4 regions of the Erythrobacter sp. S43 genome follow, and region 2 is predicted to be linked to each of the others. Evidence: predicted binding sites of a transcription regulator. Region 2 holds the regulator's gene; each other region holds the start of a gene.

Region 1 (6,104 bases), 2.8 Mb from region 2:
GTCAGCGGGTTGAGCATCGAGAGGATGACAAGGATCGCGCCGAGCAAGAGCTGCGCCGTCACGATCCACTGCTTGCGCTTGCCCAGCCGTGAGAGCACCGGAACATCGATCCGGTCGAGCGCAGGCGACCACAAGAATTTGAATGCGTAAGCCAGCCCGATTAGCGAGAAGACACCCATAGTCTCCACGTCGACCTCGGCATCGCTCAGCCACGCATAAAGCGTGCCCAGCAGCAGAGCGTATGGCAGGCCCGACGCAAAGCCGAAGACGAACATATACCCCGTCTTCGGCTGGGTTAGCGAGCCGAACAAAGTCATCCAGCGCGAGACCCGCGATTGTTCGTTCAGAGCGACGTCGGTCATGAATTCTCCCTTGGGCCTTCGCGCATTTGCGCGCGCGCCAATTTGTGCCAGATTAGCGCGTAAGGGAGTTAAGGGAAGAGCACATGAACGCAAGCTCAACACAAAAGCGGGGGCAAAGCACCGGATTGCGGCCAAGCGACAGCCAATTGGCGTTGGCTGAGGCGATCCGGCGCGGAGAAAAGCGCGAAACCGATGTAATCGGCAGCGTGCCGGCCAATCGCTACACCGACCAGAAGCACTTCGCGCGCGAGAAAGCCGCCTTGTTTGACCGGCTACCGCAAGTGCTTGCTCCATCCGCTCTTTTGCCAGAAGCGGGAATGGCGGTTCCGCATGATGCGACCGGTCGCCCACTGCTCATCACCCGCGATGCCGAAGGCCAAGCGCATGTGTTCCTCAACGTGTGCCGCCATCGCGGGACCCGATTGGTAGAAGGCGACGATGTGCAATGCGCCAAACGCTTAGTGTGCCCGTATCATGCCTGGACTTATCGCCTTGATGGCAAGCTGCTCGCTTTGCCCCGCCCTGAGACATTTCCTGGCATGGATAAGGGCGAGTTCGGGTTGATCGAGCTACCTTCGTGTGAGGCAGGCGGCCTGATCTGGTTTGCTCCCGAGCAAGGTGCGGACTTCTCCGATGCTAAACGGCTGGGCGAAGATTTCACCGCCTTCGGTATGGACCAGTCCTATCTCTTCCGCCGCAAGACTCACACGGTCAAAGGGAATTGGAAGCTGATCATGGATGCGTTCCTGGAAAGCTACCATGTCACCCGTCTGCATGCGCAAACCATCGGACCGTTCTTCAAGGATGGCATCACCAGCGGTGATAACATCGGGCCGCATCTGCGTTCTGCCGTTGGGCGGCTTGAAGAGATGGACGGGATCGATCTGACCGATATGGATGCAATGCGCCGCGTGGTGACCTTTGCTTATCAGCTTCTCGTCGGCACCGTGATTGTGCCCAGCCCCGACTATGTGAATGTTATGGTTTTGATGCCACAGGCTCACAATCTCACGCTGGTCGAGGATTTCATGCTCATTCCCGAGGAACCGAAAACCGAAAAAGCCCGCGATCATTGGGAGCGCAGTTGGGACCTGCTCGACGGCGGAGTTTTTGCAAGTGAGGACTTCCGCGCCGCAGAACTGGGCCAACAAGGACTGGAAAGCGGTGCAATCAAGGAATTGACGCTCGGCACGCTCGAAGGCGGGATCGCGCGATTTGACGCTATCGTTCAAGACGCATTGCGCGAAGTGAACTGAGCGCCTAGGCGCGCGGGATGTCTCAAGAACCCCGCCCTGAAGGTGATCGGATCGCGAAGCTGCTCGCGCGCGCCGGTGTTGCCAGCCGCCGCGAGATCGAGCGTATGATCGAAGCGGGCCGCATCACCATCGACGGCAAGCCGGTCACCACGCCTGCAACATTCCTAACCAGCCTCAGGGGTGTCAGCGTCGACGGGAAGCCTGTCGCGGCTCCAGAACCCACACAGCTCTACGCATTTCACAAACCCACCGGCTTGATTACTGCCGAACGCGATCCAGCAGGCCGCGCCACGATCTATGCTGCGCTCACCAACGCATTGCCCAAGGATACTCCGCGCCTAATGCCAATCGGTCGGTTGGACCTTAACACTGAAGGCCTATTGCTGCTTACAAATGATGGCGGGTTAAAACGCCAGATGGAGCTGCCAGCCACAGGCATTCCGCGCACCTACCGCGCGCGCGCATTCGGCGATGTCCGCCAAGAGCAGCTTGAAGCGCTTGCCGAAGGAGTTGAGATTGACGGCATTCGCTATGGCTCCATTGACGCCAATTTGGAGCACGGCGGCTCGGGCAAGAACAACTGGATCGAGATGACAATCACAGAAGGCAAGAACCGTGAGGTGCGCCGAGTGCTTGAATATCTCGGTCTCAAAGTGAACCGCCTAATCCGCACAGCCTATGGGCCATTCCTACTAGGCGATTTGGGGCGTGGACAGGCCGCACGCATTCGGAAAGGCGATCTCGACCGGTTCGTCAGCAGTCTGAAAAAGGCCAAGCGATGAGGATCATCTCAGGTGAGTGGCGTGGTCGCAAGCTAACTGCACCCAAGGGCGATGCCACCCGCCCCACCGCCGATCGCACGCGAGAAACGCTGTTCTCGATGCTCACAAGCAGGCTGGGCACGTTTGAAGGCCTGCGCGTCGCCGATCTGTTCGCCGGATCGGGTGCATTAGGGATTGAAGCGCTTTCCCGCGGTGCCGCGCATTGCCTGTTTGTCGAGCAGGATCGAAGCGCGGTTGATGTAATCAAGACGAACCTGTCGACATTGGGCGCTCTAAAGCGCTCAAGGATTGAGAACGGCTCAGTTATGCAGCTGCGCGCTGCGCAAGAGCCGTACGATCTTCTGCTGCTGGATCCCCCTATCAGACCGGAGCAGGCGCCGTTGCGCTCGATCGCCTGCTGCGCCTGGGCTGGATTGGAGACGCAACGTGGATGGCTGTTGAAACCTCCGCGAAAGAGGATGTCAAAGTCGACGGACTGGCAGTCGATGCCGAGCGGCGTGTGGGCAAGGCAAAGCTCACGTTGCTCCGCCCGGCATCTTAGCCCGATTACGGAGTCACTCGGGCTATTCGGCCTTCGGTGCGGTTCTGCCTTCAATCCGCGTCCAGGTCTTTTCCTGATCCTCAGGCGTCATGCGGCTCAAGGTAACTTTGTCAGGGTCTGCGAGCCCCCAGAACATCTTTTGCCGCGCTTCGTTCAGAGTCCAGTAGTAGGCTTTGGTGTCCTCAGGCCACGTAGAGTACGACAGCCGCATGTCTTCGGGCCACTGAGCCATGGACGCTTTCTGGTCAGGCGTCGGCTCCGATCCATCTGGCGAAGGCGCAGCCTCCTCCTGAACCATAGGGGCGGCAATGCCAGAAACTGGTACGAGTGCGAGCCCAAAGGCGCCGATCATCGCTGATGTTCTTATGGGGAAATTATAACGCATGGGATTCTCCTTTGTGTGGTTCCCAAGCGTGTACGAACGCGACCCATCCAAATGGTTTTCCCCTCATCTGGACGCGCCCTTTATGGATAGGCAGGCCGCTCTCGTATAGGCTCCTGCGGACGGCGCAGCGCGCCAAAGACACACACTGGCGAAAGCCGAAAGAAAGGCGCGGCGAACCGAAATTCTGGATATGAGACCTGTCTGCTCCGCACCGCTTGCAGGCTTGCAGCCATCGTGAACGTTCTCTACTTGTTCGCATTCTTGATATGACCGATTCCGCCCGACCCAACACTCCAGCCATCCCGCCGGAAGGCCAGGTGCCAGCCTATGCTGCGCGACTTAATCCGCCGCAGCGCGAGGCGGTGCTGACCACTGAGGGTCCGGTGCTGATGCTGGCAGGTGCTGGAACAGGCAAGACTGCAGCACTGACGGCTCGGCTCGCACATCTGGTGGCCACCCGCCGCGCATGGCCGAGCCAGATCCTCTGCGTCACTTTCACCAACAAGGCCGCACGCGAAATGCGCGAAAGAGTCGCAGGGCATTTGGGTGTCGACAGCGAAGGCATCCCATGGCTCGGTACTTTCCACTCGATCTGCGCCAAGATGCTGCGCCGCCATGCCGAGCTGGTGGGGCTAGAGAGCAATTACACCATTATCGACACGGACGACCAGCTTCGATTGCTCAAGCAACTGATCGTGGAAAGCGGCGAGGATGAGAAGCGATGGCCCCCTCGCCAGCTCGCCGGCCTAATTGATCGTTGGAAAAACCGTGGCCTCAACCCTGGTGACCTCGATGCGACCGAGAACGAAGCCTACGCCAATGGTAAAGGAAAGCAGTTCTATCAGCTTTATCAGGACCGCCTGAAAGCACTAAACGCCTGCGATTTCGGCGATCTGATGCTGCACATCCTGAATATCTTTCGCAAGCATAACGATGTCCTTGCCGACTATCAGCAACGCTGGAAGTACGTTCTGGTCGACGAGTATCAGGACACAAACGCTGTGCAGTATCTCTGGCTGCGCCTGCTTGCGCAGACCCACAAGAACATCTGCGTGGTCGGCGATGATGACCAGTCGATCTATTCATGGCGAGGGGCAGAAGTCGCCAATATCCTTCGGTTTGAAAAGGATTTCCCCGGCGCGGCGGTGATCAGGCTGGAACAAAATTACCGCTCCACCCCGCATATCCTTGGCGCAGCGTCGGGCCTGATCCGCGCCAATTCTCAGCGACACGAGAAGACGCTTTGGACCGAGGCCAACGGCGGCGACAAAGTCAAAGTTGTCGGCGTATGGGACGCTCCAGAAGAAGCGCGCCGCGTAGGCGAAGGAATCGAACGTCTCGAAGGCGAAGGCGCACCTTTGGATCAGGTCGCAATCCTCGTGCGCGCTCAATACCAGACGCGCGAATTTGAAGACCGCTTCATCCAGATCGGCGTGAACTATCGGATCATTGGCGGTTTCCGCTTCTACGAACGCGCCGAAATCCGCGATGCCCTCGCCTATCTGAGAGTGATTGCACAGCCGCAAGACGATCTGGCGTTCGAGCGCATCTACAATCAGCCCAAACGTGGGCTTGGTGCGAAAACACTGGAGAAAATGCATCAGCATGCGCGGCGCGTCGGGCTTCCCCTCGCCGCTGCATCGCTGGAACTGGCCGACAGCGACGAACTTCCCAAGCGTGCCGCCAACACAATCGGTGGTTTGATGCGGCAGTTCCTCGCATGGCGCGAAGCGGCGGAGAATCTCACTCCTGCTGATCTGCTGCGCCTTGTTCTTGATGAAAGCGGCTACAACGACATGCTTTCGGCAGATCGCTCTCCCGAAAGCGCTGGCCGCGCGGAAAACCTCTCCGAACTGGCTCGCGCGATGGAGGAATATGAAACACTCGGCGACTTCCTCGAACATGTTTCTCTCGTCATGGACAATGATCGTGGTGACGAAGAAGAGACCGTCACGATTATGACGATCCACGCGGCCAAAGGCCTCGAATTCGATCATGTCTTCTGCGTCGGGTGGGAAGAAGGCGTGTTCCCCAGCCAGCGCGCGATGGACGAAGGCGGACTTGCGAGCCTCGAAGAAGAACGCCGCCTCGCCTATGTCGCCATCACCCGAGCGCGCCGCCGCTGCATGATCTACCACGCCGCCAATCGTCGCATCTATGGCCAGTGGACCAGCTCGATCCCATCGCGCTTTATCGAAGAGCTACCAGAAGAACATATCGAACAGGAAACAACGCTTACCGGCGGGGCATCCCTATGGCAGGCCAATTGGAGCGAGAGCGAAGACCCCTTCGCCCATGTCGCCAAGAGCCGTCCCGATCGCTCGCAAGCGCGTGGTCCCGGATGGCGGCGCGCACTGACGTCAGGGTACGAAACCAAGCAGACGCGCTTGGCAGAACCGGGCCGCAGCGCCGCGAGCTTCGCCGCTAAGCCCCGCAGCGACATCGCTATCGGCGCTATGGTCACCCACGCCAAGTTCGGCACCGGCTGCGTGATTGATCAGGAAGGCAACAAGCTGACCATCCAGTTCGAAGAAGCGGGCGAAAAACGCGTGATTGACAGCTTTGTGACCGTGGTGGGCTAGTCCCTACCCCGCCAAAGCAACCCAAATTCCGGTCAAGAACGACGTCGCGCCCAGCGTGCCCCATGCGTGCCAGATGGGATAGCGATACCGTCTTTCTTTCTGGCGATAGTACCACGTTCCTATAGAATAGAGCACTCCACCCGCGAGCAAGGCGTAGCTGGTTCCCTTGGGGAGTTGCGTCCAGAAATCAGGCAGC
Region 2 (6,104 bases):
TGTCGGCCAATGAAGCCTTGGCCACAGGTGCGGCGGGCTTTCTGATTTCACCCGGACCGTGTACACCCAACGAGGCGGGGATCAGCCTCGATCTCGTTGCCGCCTGCGCAGACAGCGTAAAGCCGCTGCTTGGCGTGTGTCTCGGCCATCAAAGCATCGGCCAACATTTTGGCGGCAAAGTTACACGGGGCGGGTTGATGCATGGCAAAACCTCGCCGGTCACGCATGATGGGACAGGCGTGTTTGCGGGTATCCCCTCGCCCTTCACCGCAACGCGCTATCACTCTCTGATTGTTGAAGACATTCCCGATTGCCTCGCGGTTAACGCTCGCTCGGACGATGACCATGTGCAGGGCTTCCGTCATACAGAACTGCCCATCCACGGCGTCCAATTTCACCCTGAAAGCATCGCAACTGAATACGGTCACGCGCTGCTTGCCAATTTCCTAAACATCTGCGGCATCGAAGCGCAGCTGCCCGAACGAGTGAAACCATGAAGACACTCCCCCTCGCCGTCCCTCACATGAGTGAAACCGAAGCCGAAGAGGTGTTCGGCTGGATACTTGATGGCGAAGCGAGCGAAGAAGAAATCGCGCGCTTCCTGCTGGCGATGACGGAGCGCAGTGAGACCGCCGAAGAAATTGCAGGCGCAGCGCGTGCGCTTCGTGCCCGGTTAATCCCGATAGAAGCCCCAGACAACGCCATCGACTGCTGCGGCACTGGCGGTGATGGCCATCACACGCTCAACGTCTCGACTGCCGTAAGTCTTGTCGTCGCAGCGTGCGGAGTTCCGGTCGCCAAACACGGGAACCGCGCCGCCTCCTCAAAATCGGGCGCGGCGGACACCCTTGAAGCCCTCGGTCTCGATATGGACGCAGCTGGACGTACGGCCGAAAAGACGCTGGCGGAAATCGGGATCTGTTTTCTCTTCGCAAAGAACCACCACCCCGCAATGGGCCGTATTCAGCCCATTCGCCAAAAGCTGGGCAAGCGGACGATCTTCAATCTGATGGGGCCATTGTCGAACCCTGCTGGGGTCAAGCGTCAGCTTATCGGGATCGCCCGCCCGGGTTATGTCCCGATCTATGCCGATGCCAAAGCGCGGCTCGGCACAGAGCGTACGTTTATTGTTTCGGGTGATGAGGGCCTTGACGAGCTTAGTCTCGCCGGCGGGAACGAGCTTGCCGATGTAGACGGCAACGATTTTGCGATGCGACGGGTCGACGCGTCACAGATTGGATTAGAGCATGCGCCGGTTGAAGCCATTCGTGGCGGTGAAGCGGATCACAATGCGAAGGCTCTGAAGGCTCTACTTGAAGGTACCCCGGGCGCGTACCGTGACGCGGTCATATTCAATGCTGCAGCAACTCTGGTAGTGTCGGGCAAGACTGATGATTGGGGTGAAGGCGCTTCGCTTGCCGCAGAGGCACTCGACAGCGGCAAGGCTGGTAAACTCCTCGCGGACTGGATTGCGCTGGCACAATGAACAAGCTCGAAGAAATCTGCGCTACCAAGCGCGACGAGGTTGATACACGCAAGCAGAAGGTCTCAACTGGTGATCTGCGCGCCATGGCACGCGAACAGTCCGCTCCCCGCGGCTTTGAAACGGCATTGCGCGCTGCATCAGAGACCGCCTTTGGTCTGATCGCGGAGATTAAGAAGGCTAGCCCCTCTAAGGGCCTGATTAGAGAAGACTTCCGTCCTGCAGATCATGCCCGTGATTATCAGGCTGGTGGAGCAACGTGTTTATCAGTCCTGACCGATGCGTCATACTTCCAAGGGCATGAGGAATACCTCATCGCCGCGCGCAATGCCTGTGACCTACCAGTGCTGCGCAAAGACTTTATGGTCGATCCGTGGCAGTGCCTGGAGGCGCGCGCCATCGGGGCGGATGCGATCTTGATCATTGTTGCCGCGCTCGAGGATTCGGCAATGGTCGAGATAGAAACGGCGGCCGCTGAACATGGCATGGATGTCTTGATCGAAGTCCATGACGAGCAAGAGCTCGAACGCGCGGCCAAGCATCTTAAGTCCCGCCTGCTCGGGGTGAATAACCGCGATCTGAAGACCTTCACCACTTCGCTCACAACTACCGAACGGCTCGCCCCACTCGCCCCAGAGGGGGCATTGCTGGTCGGCGAAAGCGGCATCGCCTCGAACGATGATTGCGAGCGGCTGGCAAGGTCGGGCGTGCGCACATTCCTCGTTGGCGAAAGTCTTATGCGCAGCGATGACATAACCCTTGCCACACAAGAGCTGCTTGGCGCACATTCTGCTGCATGAGCGACCTTACACATATCGGCGAAGACGGTGCGGCGCGCATGGTCAACGTCGGAGGTAAAGCGGCCACCGAACGTGTAGCCATTGCATCGGGCCGGATACGGATGTCGCCCGAAGCACTTGCCGCTATCAGAGACGGAGATGCACCCAAAGGCGATGTTCTTGGCACCGCCCGTATCGCCGGGATCATGGCCGCCAAAAAGACCGGTGAGTTGATCCCGCTTTGCCACCCGCTCGCGCTCGATGCCGTGAATGTTGAGTTTGCGTTCGAAGAGGATGCCGTGCGCGCCACAGCAACCGCTTCGCTGACTGGCAAAACCGGGGTTGAGATGGAGGCAATGGTGGGAGTCTCCACAGCGCTGCTGACCATCTATGATATGGCCAAAGCTATCGATAAAGGCATGGTCATCGATGCTGTTCGCTTGATCGAAAAGCGCGGAGGCAAGTCGGGACACTGGAAAGCGGCTGAATGAGCGCAATGCTCACTCTTGAGGAAGCTTGGGAACGGCTGCTGGCGCTGGCGCCGAAGAGGCATTCGGCAAGCATTGGCTTGATGCCAAACGCGCCGCCGCGTTACCTAGCTGAAGATGTTGTAGCCCGGCGCACTCAACCGCCCGCCGACCTGTCCGCTATGGATGGCTATGCCCTTGCGGGTGAACACGGCCCGTGGAAACGAGTGGGAGAAAGCCGCGCTGGTTCTCCTTATGAAGGGGCACTCCAAGCTGGCGAGTGTGTGCGCATCTCTACCGGGGCACACATGCCTCAAGGTGCTGACCGCGTGCTTATCCAGGAGAACGCAACGGTCAATGGAGACACCGTTGCAGCTCAGGTTATGCCCGGTCCCGGCAGCCATGTCCGCGCAATGGGTTTTGACTTCGGATTTGGTGACACCGTGCTTCGCAAAGGAATTCGGGTCACACCTGCCGTCCTCGCGCTTGCAGCTTCATCGGGGCAGCATTCCCTATCAGAGGTCGAACCGCCATCAGTGGCCGTGCTGGACAGCGGAGACGAGTTGGTAAGACCCGGCGATCCCTGCGAACCGCACCAGATCCCAGCAAGCAATGGGTTGATGATAGGCGCAATGGTTTCACCCTATGTGGGTAGTGTTGAGCAGCTCGGTCCCGTGCCTGATGATGAAGTCGCTCTGGCAGCCGCTCTCGATAGTGCCGCAGAAAATCACATCCTCATCACCTCTGGCGGGGCGTCAGTCGGTGACCATGATCTGATCCAGACGGCGCTGGAGGACTGGGGTGCAAAAATCGACTTTTGGAAGGTCGCTATCAAGCCGGGTAAACCGTTGTTGGTCGCTACGCGCGTGGATGAATTGGGCACGCAAGTCATCCTAGGCCTACCGGGCAATCCAGTCTCAAGCTTCGTGACCTGCTTTCTCTTCGCCCTGCCCCTGATACGCGCATCAATGGGTGATCCTGACCCTTTCCCAAAACACCAAACACTGATCTCATCAGAGGGTCTCCCGGCTACGGGCGGCCGCCGCGAGTTCCTGCGTGGTATCAGCGATGGTGCCAATGTCAGGCTTGCTGGTTCGCAGGACTCGAGCGCCTTGCGTTCAATGGCACTAGCCAACTGCCTTATTGATCGGCCTCCCAACTCGCCGCCGGTGAAGGCTGGTAAACCGGTTCAGGTGTTTAACCTCCAGAATGGCTGAATTCTGCGGGTTTGCGGGCCATAGCCGCTTGACTCACCGGATCATGTTGCCTACTTGTTCCACATTCGTTCACCATATCGGCGGGCGAAACAGTGCGGCAAAGCACCCAATTCTCGCTTGAGAGTGGTGCCTCTTGGCGCGCGCCAAGTGTGATCCTGTGCGGCGGGGTGCAAAGTCATACACCTTGCATCCCATGTCGCCCGAGGGAGGTTATCAATGCTGACAGCAAAGCAGCACGAATTGCTCCGCTTCATCCAGCAACGGTTGGAGGAGTCGGGAATTTCACCCAGTTTTGAAGAGATGAAAGAGGCTCTTGATCTCAAGAGTAAATCCGGCGTGCACCGCCTGATCTCTGCACTAGAAGAACGCGGCTTCATTCGCCGCCTCGCTAATCGTGCGCGGGCACTTGAAGTTATCAAAATGCCCGAAGATGCGACACCAGCGCCTCGCGCAACGCGTGCTGCCAATGATGTGGTTGCTCCGATAACGCCACCGACGACAGCGCCGGCGCCAGCGAATGACGTGATTGAAATCCCGCTGCATGGCCGAATCGCTGCCGGTGCGCCGATCGAAGCGCTTGAAGGACAGAGCTCGTTGCCGGTTCCTGCAGCATTGCTTGGCCCGGGCGACCACTACGCGCTCGAAGTGTCAGGCGACTCCATGGTCGATGCAGGCATCTTTGATGGTGACTTCGCTTTGGTGAAACGCACCGAAACCGCGCGCGATGGCGAGATTGTCGTCGCTCTGGTGCGCGGAGAAGAAGCTACCCTGAAATACCTCCACAAGGATGGCGGTCTGGTTCGGCTTGATCCAGCCAACGCCTCCTATGATCCGCAGGTCTACGGGCCTGATGAAGTGCAGGTTCAAGGTAAGCTTGCTGGGCTCTTGCGCCGTTACCACTGATTGCGTGAGCGCGGGGATACGGGGTCAGTCGCTCTCCCCGCGCCACCACCCATGATCTCCCTGCGACGCGCCGACACTGGTGACGGTTTCGGACCCCAAATCGACCGCTAGGCCACCTTCTTTAGCTAACAAACGGCGATCAGCTTTCAGCCATTTCGGCTTGCAAGAGCGCGGCAGGTAGCGGTTAGCCACAACGATATCACTGCGTTCACAAGCCGCGGCTAGCGCCATCTCTTCAACCAGATCACGGTTACGCGCCAACAGCAGCGTCCAATCACGGCCTCCTCGCTCCAACGTTACAACACAGAATTGAGGTGAGCAGTCAGCCCCGCTCCATTCAGAAATAGCGATAGGCTCGGAAGACACGCTCGAAAGCTCGAGAAGGTTGTCTCGCGCATAGCTTGACCGGCTATCTCGCAGCGAAACGAGGCGCGCGGATCCGTCTGGATCGTCAAGCACTATCCCAACGTGCCGCCCTTCCCTCCCGATTAGGAGATCGGGAACTGGGGTGCTCAACAACATGCCCAAAGCAATCGCAACGGGTATGGCAGCAAGCAACCGCGCGCGCCTCTGCCATAGGGCGAGCCAAAGCCCCCCTGCGATAAACAGGGCTATGGTCGTCCAGGTCATTTGTGGCATCAGTTTCACCGCGCCGGGTTGGCTTGATGTGAAGTGGGCTATACCCAATAGGATTTGCAGTGACTTCTCGACCAGCCACCAAGCTGGCGCGCCGAGCCCGACCAGATCGAGCACCAATCCTATCGCGATCAACGGCATTGATATGAAGGTGACCAATGGAATGGCGAGAACATTGGCAACGGCGCCGTAAACACCCGCTCGATGGAAGTGGAACAAGACGATCGGCATCAGCGCGATTTCGATCACCAGGCCGGTGATGAAGAGCATCCACACCCGCCTGCTAACATGGCGGGACCATGGCTCTTCGCGCGGCGCGAGGAAGGCCTTCACCCGATCACTCGTGTGCAAGGCTACGATCGCGAGCACCGCGGCAAAGCTCATCTGAAAGCTGGGCCCGACCACACTCTCAGGCCAAAGCAGCATGACAACGCCGGCGGCCACCGCAACCATCCGCAGGGACAACGCATCGCGTCCCATGGCCAATGCGACAAGCACCAGCATGGCCGCAACACAAGCCCGCACTGTCGGCACCTGAGCGCCGGTCAGAAGCGTGTATGACACGCCGGCTATTGCTCCCACCGACGCAGCTATCAACGGCAGCCTGACACGCAGTACC
Region 3 (6,104 bases), 240 kb from region 2:
CTTTATCACCGCGCCGCTTTTCGCGCTGCTAGGCGGCGGGGGAGGCGCGGATATCGGAACGGACACGATTGTGCGGATCGGGCTGATCCTGATCCTGCCCTTTGTGATTGGTCAGGCGGTTCAGGGTTGGACGATTGACTGGCTGAAAGACCGCAAGGCGCAGGTCGCATGGCTCGACCGGATTGTCATCGGCATCGCCGTCTACGTCGCTTTCTCAGGCGCCGTGGAGCAGGGCTTGCTGACGATGTTCGGCGCTGGCGAGTGGGCGGCACTGATTGGACTGGTGATCGTCTTCCTGATCTTTGGTTCAGGCGGATCATGGGCAGCGGGCGGAGCGCTCGATCTGCCGCGCGAAGACCGGATCGCGTTCCTTTTTGCAGGAGCACAGAAGAGCGTTGCCATAGGCGCGCCGTTGGCCGCCTTATTGTTCGAGCCTGCCGTCGCCGGTTTCGTGATTGCGCCGCTGCTGCTGTATCACCTGATCCAGCTCATGATCGCCGCGCCAATTGCCAACGTTTTGGCACGGGGTCAGTCTTTGGGCTGATACGTCTGTTCTTCGCCGGGGAAGCTGCGATCGCGCACTTCCTGCGCGTATTTCTCGACCGTCTTGTCGATCACGCTGGCGATGTCTTCATATCGCTTCACAAAGCGCGGCACACGCTCGAACATGCCGAGCATGTCTTCGGTCACCAGTACCTGACCATCACAATGTGCTGACGCACCAATGCCGATTGTTGGGCAGGTGACTGCTTTGGTTGCTTCGATGGCGATGGGTTCGACCACCCCTTCGATCACGATGGAGAACGCGCCTGCTTTGTCGAGCGCAACCGCATCGCTGAGGATCTTGTCCGCTTCGGCATCCGAGCGGCCGCGCGCCATATAGCCGCCCAGCACGTTGACCGCTTGCGGCGTCAGGCCGATATGGCCCATCACCGGAATGCCGCGTGAATTGAGGAAGTCGATGGTCGGCGCCATCGCCTCGCCGCCTTCCAGCTTTACCGCAGCCGCGCCGGTTTGCTTGAGCAAATAGGCCGCGCTTTCGAACGCCTGTTCGGGTGAACTTTCGTAAGAGCCAAACGGCATATCGACCACCACGACCGAGTGATACGAGCCGCGCACCACAGCGGCGCCGTGATTGGCCATCATCTCCAAGCTGACAGGGATAGTGGAATCCAGCCCGTAGATCACCTGGCCCAGCGAGTCCCCGACCAGCAGGATATCGCAATGCGCATCAAGCAGTTGCGCTTGGCGTGCGGTGTAAGCGGTGAGCATCACCAGCGGCTCTTCCGTCACGCCGCCTTTCTTGCGCGCACGGATACGCGGAACGGTCAGACGCTTGCGCGGCTTTGGGGTAGGGGTCGCACGGCTAGTGCTCGTATCAAGCTGGAATGTAGTCGACATGCCAGCGCGTTTAGCGCCAGTCCGGGTAAAGGCCAAGCATTGCCCCTTGGCGCGGGGGCAAATTCATTGCAGTAAGGCGTTATTGGGATGCGCGGGGGGACTGCGCGACACAAGGGAAATTTCACTTCATGGCAGCTTCTGGTTCGGGCCACGAGAATTGGTCTTCACGCACTGCATTCATTTTGGCCGCCGTAGGCTCAGCCGTAGGGCTCGGGAATATGTGGCGCTTTCCTGCGGAAGCGGGTGAGAATGGCGGCGGCGCGTTCGTGCTGTTCTACATCTTCTGCGTTCTCTTGATCGGTCTTCCGGTTCTTCTGTCCGAAGTCCTGATCGGTCGCCATGGCCAAGCGAACGCGCCCGAGAGTGTGCGCCGCGTAGCGCGCGACTCCAAGGCGTCCGAAGGCTGGAGCGTGCTCGCTTCTATGGGCGTTTTTGCCGCGTTCCTGATCCTCAGCTTCTACTGCGTCGTAGGCGGCTGGGTCGTTTATTATATCGGTGTTTTCCTGAACGACTTGTTCCAATCCGGCCTTGCGGGCGGCGCGTTCGAAGGGCGCGATACCGAGGAGATTAAGGCTCTCATGCCGGGTCTGTTTGGCAATGGTCAGTTGATGATCGGGCTTAACCTTGGCTTCCTTGCAGTCACCATGTTCTTCGTCTCACGCGGTGTGTCGAGTGGGATTGAATGGGTTGCCGTGTACCTGATGCCTTTGTTCTTCTTGCTGTTCCTCGGGATCACGATTTACGGCGCTTTCACTGGTAACTTCGGCGATGCCGTTGCCTATCTCTTCACCTTCGATTTCTCGAAGCTTACAGGTGAGGTGATGTTGGCAGCTGTCGGACAGGCCTTCTTCTCGCTCTCTTTGGGCGTTGCGGGGATGATGACCTACGGCGCCTATGCCAACCGCAACACCAATCTGGGCGAGACATCGGGTATCATTGCCAGTGCCGATACGGCTGTGGCGCTGCTTGCGGGTCTAGCGATCTTCCCGATCGTGTTTGCGGCTGGCCTTGCCACCAATGCAGGCCCTGGGCTGATGTTTGAATCGCTTCCTTTGGCGTTCCAGCAGATGCCGTTTGGATCGCTGATTGGCCTCGCGTTCTTCACGATGGTTTTCTTTGCCGCGCTCACCAGCTCGGTTTCGTTGCTTGAAGCCCCGACTGCTTGGATGTTTGAGAAGTTCAAGATGAAGCGCGCCGTAGCGACCCTCATCGTCGGTGTTGGTGCTGCGGTTCTGGGCGTTCTATCGTCGCTCTCGTTCAATGATATGGCAGAGTTCTATCCGCTCAGCTTCATTCCGATCTTTGCCGAGACGAACTTCTTCGACACGCTTGATGGCGTAACTGCGAAGCTGTTTATGCCCATTGGTGCGATCCTGACCTGCATTTTCGTGGGCTGGATCGCGGATGCGAAGTTGATTGATGATGAGAACGGGCTTGATGGTGTGTTGCACCAGACTTGGCGCGCTCTGGTGCGTTATGTCTGTCCGGTGGTTCTAACCGTCATTTTGTATTTCGGCCTGTTCGGCTGATTTCCTGAAATTGCGATTGCTGTCCATGTAGGGATTGCAATCGCTTTTCAGGTGTGGAACATAATAGGAACAAACGAGACTCGCATGAGTCTCTGGAATTGTTCCTATGACGAAATCGGCTTCCTCTTCCTGCGCATCGGCGCTGCAATCCGCGATCTCCGCTTCGTGCCTGTCTGCGGGCGATATGACGACTCTGTCCAAAGCGCGTGAGGCGCGCTGGCGACCGGGGTTGGAGGATCAACCGCTGCACAGCGAGATCTTCGCCGAATCCAACAATGCCGCGGGTGTAGGACTTGCCTTGAATTTGGCGATGGACGCCCTGCGTATGTACTTGCTCAACGAAGACCCTCTCGTCGAGGCGGAGGATCGCCGTCAGGTGCTGTGGGTGCAGGATGCGCGAGCGATCAGACAGGGCGGACGTCCTTATCTCTATGGCCTGCCGCAGGAGCTGCGCGACCGTCTGATCCATGTTGAGGCGAAGACCCCTGAAGATGCGCTATTCGCCTTGGAAGAGGGGCTCAAGTGCCGCGACCTTGCCTGCGTGATCGGAGAGATTGTCGGCAATCCGCGCGCGCTAGATTTCACCGCCTCGCGGCGGTTAAGCCTGACGGCGGAGAAGCATGGTGTAGCGCTGTGGCTGGTGCGGCTTGAGGCGGAGGCGGATCTGTCCTCTGCGCGCATGCGCTGGCGGGTGGAGCCTTCGCCTTCTGCCTATCCGCGCTGGAACATTGATGCCCCCGGAGCGCCCGCATGGAAAGCCGAGCTGTTCCGCGCGCGCAGCCATGCTCCTGGAAAATGGATTTTGAGTGATGACAAAGGACGCTTGCACGCCGAGCGGCCCGGCGTATCGACCCCAATCCCAGCCGCAGCCAACACGGCGGATTATGTCCATCTGGCTCGCGCGACTGTCGGTCGATCGCTGGCGGCTGTCGCTAGGGCCTGATCAAACGGGTGCGGCAGGAGAGGACGCTGACGCCGAGCCCACCGCGCTGATTACAGAAACGGCACATGGGCCGCGCATTGATGCGGTCAACGATGCTGCGCGCGAAGCGGGCGCGCAGCCGGGCACGATGTTGACCGATGCGCGCACGATCTGTCCTGACATTGCCGTCGCCCCGTCCGATCCGGCGGGTGATCTCGATTATCTGGAGAAACTGAGCATTTGGGCACAGCGTTGGGGGCCGTGGAGCGCGCTTGATCCGCCTGATGGCATTCTCGTCGATGTCACCGCCGTTGCGCATCTGTTTGGAGGCGAAGAGCGGATGCTTGCGGACGTTGAGACCGCTTTTGCGTCACGTAAGCTGACGGTACGTGCCGCTATCGCTCCTACCGCAGGTGCGGCATGGGCATTGGCGCATTTCGGTCCGCCACGAACCATTCTGGGGGCGCAGGACGACGCCTTGCAACGGCTCGCTGATCTTCCTGTTGCAGCGCTGCGTTTGGACCAGGATGTGCTCACCGTCCTCCGCCGCCTTGGTCTCAAGCGTCTGGGTGATCTGGCAGGCATTGCGACTGGTCCCGTTGACCACACCGAAGCGGCAGCTCGTGACGCGCTGCACCGCCGGTTCCGCAACCGTAAGTCCCCTTCGGCCAATCCGCTTGTCCGGCTTGACCAGTTGCTGGGCAAAGTGCCGGAGCCGTTGCTGCCGGTGATCCCGCAGCAAATGCCGATGGTGCAGCGGCGCCTGCTTGAACCGATCCGCCACCGCGATTTGCTCGATCAGGTGTTGGCCGATCTGGCGGACGATATGGTGCGCGCGCTTGAAGCCAAAGGGCAGGGCGCAAGGCGGCTTGAACTGGGTCTGTGGCGGGTGGATGGTGAGGTCGTTGTCCGGCGGCTCGAACTGGCATCGGCGACGCGCGAGGCGGAACATATGACCCGTCTGTTTACCCAAAAACTTGACGATGTTGATGCAGGGTTCGGGATTGAAACGGTGCGCCTGCGCGCCAGTTGGGCCGAGCCACTGGCTGTTTCCCAGAACGATATTGAGGAAGCGGCCGAGCAGCATGGGACTTCGTTAAATGCCTGCATTGATCGGCTTACTGTGAGACTGGGCCCGTACGCGGTGCGTCGCCCGGTTCCTGTGGGAAGTCACCTTCCCGAACGGGCTCAGCGTTGGCAGCCGCCGCTTGAGCCGCTGCCATCGTCTCGGCGATACTTGAAAACGCCCGGCAGGCCTCTGAAAATTATGGATTATCCCGAGAAGATTGCGGTGCTTTACGCTACGCCTGATGGATTGCCACAAAGGTTCCGGTGGCGCGGTGATGTGCGCGAAGTGGTGCGTGTGGAGGGGCCTGAACGCATTGCGCCGGAATGGTGGCGCGCACGATCAACGGTGCGCCTTCGCGATTACTATCGGATCGAAGATCAAAAGGGCGGGCGATACTGGATTTATCGTCATGGGATTGCGGGCGATGGCCGCGGCGGCAATCCGGATTGGTATCTGGAGGGCCTTTGGGCGTGAAAGAAACCAATTTGTTTCACAAAATGCCCTCGCGCTTATCATTCGTTTACCCCTTCGAGCTATGCCAGCCGTATGAACATGCAGACCATCAACCGTTCGTCTCAGCGTCGGCCGCTTAGCCTGTTGGTTAAGAGCCGCGTTCAGTCGCGCGTGGTGTTTGTTGATCTGCTCGATATTTCCGAAGGCGGATGCAAAATCAAAGCACGCGCTGGCTTCGGAACAATCGGTGACCGCGTGGTTATGAAACTGGGCTGCGTGAATGCGCCTTTGGGAGTAATCGCCTGGGTCAGTGGCGAATATGCTGGCGTTTCATTCGAAGGCGAGATGCATCCTGCGGTTGTCGATTATCTGTGCGAACAGAATGGCAGCAAGCTCGGCACATCGTTTAGCGAAAAGCACGGCACATCTTCCAACCGCAGAGTCTGACGTTCTCCCACAACCTGCTTATTCGACTTGCAACCTTTGCATTTGAAAGCATGAAGCGCGGAACATATAAGGAACACACAGGATGTTCCAATGCCGCAGCACACGATCAAAGATAAGCTCGAAATCCTCGCCGATGCGGCGAAATACGATGCGTCCTGCGCGTCTTCCGGCACTGCGAAGAAGAACTCGTTGGGCGGAAAGGGCATCGGCTCGACCGAAGGTATGGGTATTTGCCACGCCTATGCGCCCGATGGCCGTTGCATCTCGTTGCTCAAAATTCTGC
Region 4 (6,104 bases), 2.8 Mb from region 2:
GCAATGTCGAACCACACCTCGCCCGATGCAGCTTCACCAGAGCCCTTCCACGCGGCGCGGGCGGCAGCCTTCTGGCGTTCCATGGCGGAATCAAAGCCGTCACGGTCTACGCCGATGCCGCGCGCACGCAGCGCATCCTCGGTCAAATCGTATGGGAAGCCATATGTATCGTAGAGTTTGAAAGCCGTTTCGCCGTCAAGCTCACCGCCTTCGTTCATATCGCCGGTCGCTTCGTCGAGCAGCTTCAAGCCCTTATCCAGAGTCTTGCGGAATTGCGTCTCCTCGCGCAGCAGCACCTCTTCAATCAGCGCCTGACCTCGAACAAGCTCAGGGTAAGCCTGGCCCATTTCAGTGACGAGGTTGCCAACCAGTCGATGCATCAGCGGCTCTCCTGCCCCGAGCAGGTGTGCGTGACGCATTGCGCGACGCATGATGCGTCGGAGAACGTATCCACGACCTTCGTTTGACGGCAGCACGCCATCGGCCATCAGGAAACTGGTGGAGCGCAGGTGATCGGCGATCACTCGGTGACTCGCAGCATGTTCGCCGTCAGCAGAAACGTTTGTCAGGTTCTCCGACGCAGCGATCAGCGATTTGAAGGTATCGGTGTCGTAGTTGTCGTGCACTCCTTGGAGCACAGCTGCGATCCGCTCGAGCCCCATACCTGTGTCGATCGATGGCTTGGGCAAGTCCTTTCGCTCACCGTCCGCTCCCTGATCATACTGCATGAAAACGAGGTTCCAGATCTCGACGAAGCGATCACCATCCTCGTCGGGACTTCCCGGAGGCCCTCCAGCAATTTGATCGCCATGGTCGTAGAAAATCTCGGAACACGGACCACACGGACCAGTGTCTCCCATCGACCAGAAATTGTCGTTGGTTGAAATACGGATGATGCGTTCTTCAGGGAGACCCGAAATCTTGCGCCAAAGGTCAAACGCCTCATCATCTGTGTGGTAGACAGTCGCCGTCAGCTTATCAGGCGCGATACCCCACTCTTTCGTTAGCAGCGTCCAGGCATGCAGGATCGCCTCTTCTTTGAAGTAGTCGCCGAACGAGAAGTTGCCGAGCATTTCGAAGAAGGTGTGGTGGCGCGCGGTGTATCCGACATTGTCGAGATCGTTGTGCTTGCCCCCTGCTCGCACACATTTCTGTGACGAGGTCGCGCGCCGAGCTGGTGGTGTCTCCAAGCCGGTGAAAACGTTCTTGAACGGGACCATGCCCGCATTCACGAACATCAGCGTCGGGTCGTTATATGGCACCAGCGGCGCGCTAGGCACAGCTTGGTGCTCGGCACTTGCAAAGTAGTCGAGGAACGACCGGCGAAGATCATTGGTAGACGTCATGATTGGGCAGTTAGGCAATAGGGCGCGAGCCGACAAGATATAGCGTGACCACAGCCGACATATTCGTTGGAATGGTTCGCTAGAAAACAGAAAAACCGGCACCGCCAACGGGGATGGCGTGTGCCGGTTTTCCGGTCTCTCGGGCGGGAGCGCAGCTCGCCTTATCCGTGAACGGACCCGCTTGAGGATATGATGGGTCAGTCCGCGTCCGGGCCCGTCATCATTTCCTCGGCAACCTCGTCGGTTTTACCGCGAATAGCGGCTTCCAACCGGTCGCAAACTTCCGGATTTTCCATAAGGTAAGTCTTGGAGTTCTCACGCCCCTGTCCAATGCGCACACTGTCGTAAGAGTACCAGCTGCCCGATTTCTCTACGAGGCCAGCCTTCACGCCAAGATCGAGTATCTCGCCCTTCTTGGAAATGCCCTCACCATACATGATGTCGAATTCGACTTGTTTGAATGGCGGCGCCACCTTGTTCTTCACCACTTTCACGCGGGTCGAGTTGCCGATCACCTCGTCACGGTCCTTGATCTGACCAGTGCGGCGAATGTCGAGGCGCACCGAAGCATAGAACTTGAGCGCGTTGCCGCCTGTCGTCGTCTCAGGGTTGCCGTACATCACGCCGATTTTCATGCGCAACTGGTTGATGAAAATCACCATGCACTTTGAACGGTTGATCGACCCGGTCAGCTTGCGCAGCGATTGGGACATAAGCCGCGCTTGGAGACCGACGTGGGAATCGCCCATCTCACCTTCGATTTCGGCGCGGGGAACAAGCGCCGCCACCGAGTCGACCACCAACACATCAATCGCGTTTGAACGTACGAGAGTGTCAGTAATTTCGAGCGCCTGCTCACCGGTATCCGGCTGAGAGACGATCAGTTCATCAATGTCCACGCCCAGTTTCTTGGCATAGACCGGATCAAGCGCATGCTCGGCATCGACGAACGCCGCAGTACCGCCCGCTTTTTGCGCTTCAGCAATGACATGCAGAGCCAGAGTGGTCTTGCCCGAGCTTTCCGGACCATACACTTCAATGACGCGGCCTTTAGGCAGGCCGCCAATACCCAGAGCAATATCCAGACCCAGCGATCCGGTCGAAATTGATTCAACCTGCATCGCTTCCTTGGAACCCAGCTTCATTGCCGAGCCTTTGCCGAATGCGCGATCAATCTGCGCCAGTGCCGCGTCGAGCGCCTTTTGACGGTCCACGTTATTTTCCTTCTCTACCAGCTTGAGGTTCGTAGCCATCGCATGCGCTCCTTCACTTGCCTAGGGTCGACAAAAAGATATCGACCGCCCCTTGTGTGGGACAGTATGTATCTGATTTGTTCTCATGGAACAAGTAGGGAACGAAATTTTTCTCGACAGCCTCTAGTTCCGGTCTGTCGTGCGTATTTTCCAGCGATATTCTTCCTGTGAATTGGCTGGAACTTCCAGTTCGACCGTCTTGTAGCCGTTCTTCACGGTGACCTTTTCACGCGGAAAGCGAACATCCCAATCGCTGCTCCATCCCAATTGGACGCGGACCTTGATCGGATGGGGATCTCGCATTGCTGAGCACCGCGAACATTTTCACCCATTTATTCTTCTCGAGGTTCTTGCGATAGCTCTTGTGCTGCAATGCGGAGCAGTTCGCATGCACTTGCGAGCTCTGGCCGAGCTCCAGCTCAACCTCCTGCCCGCGCGCATAGTCTTTGAGGTCAGTCTTACCTGAAAGACGCACGCCGCCTGATGTCGGCTCATAAAGTGTCATCGAACCCTGCGGCAAAGCAATGCCTAGCCCCCTCTCCTCTTCGTTCTTGGTAACGAGAAGGATGCCCGACGGGTTCATATCCTCGCCGGGCATATCAGGATCATTGACGTTGCACCCGGTCAAATAGAGGTAGCGAGCCTTGACTTCATCCTTGTTGAGGAAAGCGACTTGCTTTTGTCCCTTGGCCGAAACATTTACGCGATCCGGCACACGGAATAGTTTGAGATCGCCGAGGTCTTCTTCCTCCGCTGTGACAACAGAAACAGGAGCAGCCATCTCAAGCTCCTCCCTTACAAGTCGCGACCCCGTGACCGTGATCATTTGGTCGGCCATCGGCGCGGCTGGTGGCGGAGGCGGTGGTGGAGGTGGGGGCGGCGGCAATAGGTTCTGGATCGGTGAACCTCTCTTGGTGTTGCCGATGGGATAGCAAGTCAGCCGAAGCGGCTCGGCCACAGGTGGATCGGACAGATCTTCAAAATCACTATCAACATTGAGCTTGCCTGCGATGATCTGAAGCTTGGCGTTGTCAAAGCTCTGCCCGTTGTCATTCAGCAATGTCAGCCAACTGAGCATCTGCATCTTGAATTCGTCGCCACCCGGCTCCTTGCGGCCCATGGTGCCAACATAGTTGGCCTGCCAATCAAAGCCTGAAGAGATGTATGTCAGCGTCACTTCGAAAGTGCCGCCCGCTTCGCTGCGCGTATCGACAGAGTAGATCGGTTTGGCCGACAGGCCATCGGGTACACGGTTGAAGGTCAGCTTTTCAGGCAAGCCAGCACAACGCACAGCCTCAAAGCCCTGACTCGTTTGCAGGACCAGCCCGCCATCAGCGCGGGTCCGAACGGTCGCCTGCTCCGACACAGACTGCCCTGTACCCGGATTGGCGCGCGTGATCGTGACGCGGTTACCCAGTGTACCGTTCACCAGCGCCGCAGGAGACAGCAATTCGGCGTTTCGGTTCTTCTCGATTGTGCCACCTGGGAGTCCAGTCACAATAGCAGTGACACCCACCATTCCTTCAGCCACGCCCTCAAAACGGATCGTAGACCGGCCTGCAGGCAGCGTGACTGTGCGAGTCTCGCTGATCATGGCAAAACCTCCGGGGAAACGAGTGTCCATCTCAACGTCAGGATCACGATAAGGATCGCGGTAGATGGTGACGGACAGATCAGAAGGCGCAGAGGCCTCCACCACAGCGCGCTGTTGAGCGCTGACGCCCGGCGTCATCGCGACCGCCGCGGCGGCCAAAAGGAGGGCGGAAAACCGCATCACCCTGCCCCTACCGATTAGTAGCGGGTTTCGTAGGTGACGCGGATAACCGTTTTGCCTTCTGCGGGCACGGGGATCGTGTATTTGCGGCGGTCAGCATTGAGCTGCTCGCCTGCGATATCCTCGCTGACAATACGGTAGTCATTCGCCCACCAATTGCGATTGAGGCCTGTTTGAGTCAGCTCGACATTCACCGGCTCGCTCTTCGCATTGAACACAGTGTAGCGCATGGTGGTGCGGTAGAAGGTCTTGGGCCGTTCAACATCAACGCGGCGGACTTCCTCACCGTCTTCAAGCACACGGTAGCGCGCTGTGCGCTCCCATTCCCTTCCAGTAATGGTCTCGCGCTTCTCGACCTCGACCTGATAATTCACATCAAAGGCTTCGCCCGTCGCCAGCGAGAGTTCGCTGCCCATCGGCGTGTGGCTGATGCCATTCTCGCCGATATATTGCGGTGTGCCTTGGCTGTCGCGCTGATAGAACCGAACAGTCCCCTCAGGCAGAGCATCGCCCAACCCCTGATCACGCGACGTCGAGAAGCTGATCTTGCTGGCGACGCTTCGTGGCTGAGTGTCGTTTTGCTGCCAGCGAGCACTGGTTGAATAGATTTTGCGCGCAGGCACGCCCTGCACATCGAGGAAACTGACCTGCTTGGTCTGGTTGTTGGCAATCGTTGTGCGGCCGCTGATTGGGTAGAGGTAATAATCACCCAACTGCTCGCGGTCCGCATTCTCAGTGCCCGCGCGGGTCATCCCACGTGAGCCGAATCCGCGTCCGCGTGAACGATATGGATCACCCGCCACCAGCACGGCATTGGCGCGGTTGAAAGTGGTGCCGGAATTGTTGGTGAGGGTTACCCAACCCTGCATGTCGATCGTGTCTTCCTGCTCGTTGTAGAGCGCGACGTAGTCAGCTTCCCAGCCAAATCCGCGCGAAAGATAACGCAGCGAGACTGGACGGGTGCCGGCGCGACTGCTGTCCACATTCACGGAAAGCGTCGGGCGAGCGCGCAGGTTTGGCGGGACGCGGTCAAAGATAACGCGCACCGGCAAGCCATCATCACGCAGCACCTCAATCCGGTTGCCAATCTGGATCACAACACCGCCTGCGGTTGAGAGCACCTTGGCCCGTTCGCGCGTTTGCGCGCCCGTGGCAGGATTGGTGCGCAGCAAGGTCACCGTCTGCCCGATGGCCTTTTCCATCATCTTCGTCGGGGTGAGCAGATCGAAATCAAAGTTCTGCTCGATGATGGTCGTATCAGGCGCGTAAAAACTGAGCGTTTCTGGCCGGATGCTGGCAGAGACATCGGGAAACTCGACCCGGCTTTTGCCGTCGGCGATGTTGATTTGACGAACATCTTGAACCAGCGCGAGACTGTTGTTGTATATCGTCAGCGACACATCGCCCTGCGCGCTTTCATCTGGATCAGGGACCGATTGTGCCGCGGCAACGCCTGCGATCAATGCGGTGGCAGAAAGCGCAGCGACTTTGGCAGCGCGCGAAAACACTTGGTTGGACATGCCATTCCCCTCCCCGATTTGCTGGCGAGTATGATGGAAGATGCATGTGTATCCAAGGTGAATGTTCTGAAATTCACCGTTTTTCCGGATGAGAACGTTAGCCGTCTTCGCTTTTCGCCGCTTTCGCCTGGTGCAAAATGCCGCTGACCTTCTCGCTGATCGCAGCAACGCTAAACGGCTTAGCGATGAAGTGCATATCCGGAATATTGAT

The links. The regulator LexA, encoded in region 2, represses DNA repair genes until DNA is damaged. The targets are predictions, from matches to a motif close to GTTCCNCNCTTGTTCT.
Region 1: the regulator LexA is predicted to act here: its motif matches at 3,567-3,582, upstream of AC0V6K_RS00820 (ATP-dependent helicase).
Region 3: the regulator LexA is predicted to act here: its motif matches at 2,986-3,001, upstream of AC0V6K_RS13280 (ImuA family protein).
Region 4: the regulator LexA is predicted to act here: its motif matches at 2,687-2,702, upstream of recA (recombinase RecA).

Annotation. Positions count from the first base shown of each region.
Region 1 is NZ_CP200285.1:156,003-162,106, forward strand. It holds gene AC0V6K_RS00795 (AmpG family muropeptide MFS transporter) at 1-317, opposite strand, end outside; gene AC0V6K_RS00800 (aromatic ring-hydroxylating oxygenase subunit alpha) at 446-1,618, shown strand; gene AC0V6K_RS00805 (pseudouridine synthase) at 1,636-2,400, shown strand; partial or broken gene rsmD (16S rRNA (guanine(966)-N(2))-methyltransferase RsmD) at 2,397-2,941, shown strand; gene AC0V6K_RS00815 (hypothetical protein) at 2,964-3,326, opposite strand; gene AC0V6K_RS00820 (ATP-dependent helicase) at 3,593-5,908, shown strand; gene trhA (PAQR family membrane homeostasis protein TrhA) at 5,912-6,104, opposite strand, start outside.
Region 2 is NZ_CP200285.1:2,926,984-2,933,087, forward strand. It holds gene AC0V6K_RS14460 (anthranilate synthase component II) at 1-497, shown strand, start outside; gene trpD (anthranilate phosphoribosyltransferase) at 494-1,486, shown strand; gene trpC (indole-3-glycerol phosphate synthase TrpC) at 1,483-2,283, shown strand; gene moaC (cyclic pyranopterin monophosphate synthase MoaC) at 2,280-2,753, shown strand; gene AC0V6K_RS14480 (molybdopterin molybdotransferase MoeA) at 2,750-3,946, shown strand; gene lexA (transcriptional repressor LexA) at 4,163-4,849, shown strand; gene AC0V6K_RS14490 (ComEC/Rec2 family competence protein) at 4,874-6,104, opposite strand, start outside.
Region 3 is NZ_CP200285.1:2,684,048-2,690,151, forward strand. It holds gene AC0V6K_RS13265 (bile acid:sodium symporter family protein) at 1-544, shown strand, start outside; gene panB (3-methyl-2-oxobutanoate hydroxymethyltransferase) at 529-1,401, opposite strand; gene AC0V6K_RS13275 (sodium-dependent transporter) at 1,530-2,930, shown strand; gene AC0V6K_RS13280 (ImuA family protein) at 3,037-3,873, shown strand; gene AC0V6K_RS13285 (DUF6504 family protein) at 3,815-5,395, shown strand; gene AC0V6K_RS13290 (PilZ domain-containing protein) at 5,468-5,821, shown strand; gene AC0V6K_RS13295 (putative DNA modification/repair radical SAM protein) at 5,912-6,104, shown strand, end outside.
Region 4 is NZ_CP200285.1:173,706-179,809, forward strand. It holds partial or broken gene alaS (alanine--tRNA ligase) at 1-1,346, opposite strand, end outside; gene recA (recombinase RecA) at 1,544-2,599, opposite strand; gene AC0V6K_RS00885 (DUF4139 domain-containing protein) at 2,826-4,373, opposite strand; gene AC0V6K_RS00890 (DUF4139 domain-containing protein) at 4,391-5,893, opposite strand; gene AC0V6K_RS00895 (response regulator) at 5,991-6,104, opposite strand, start outside.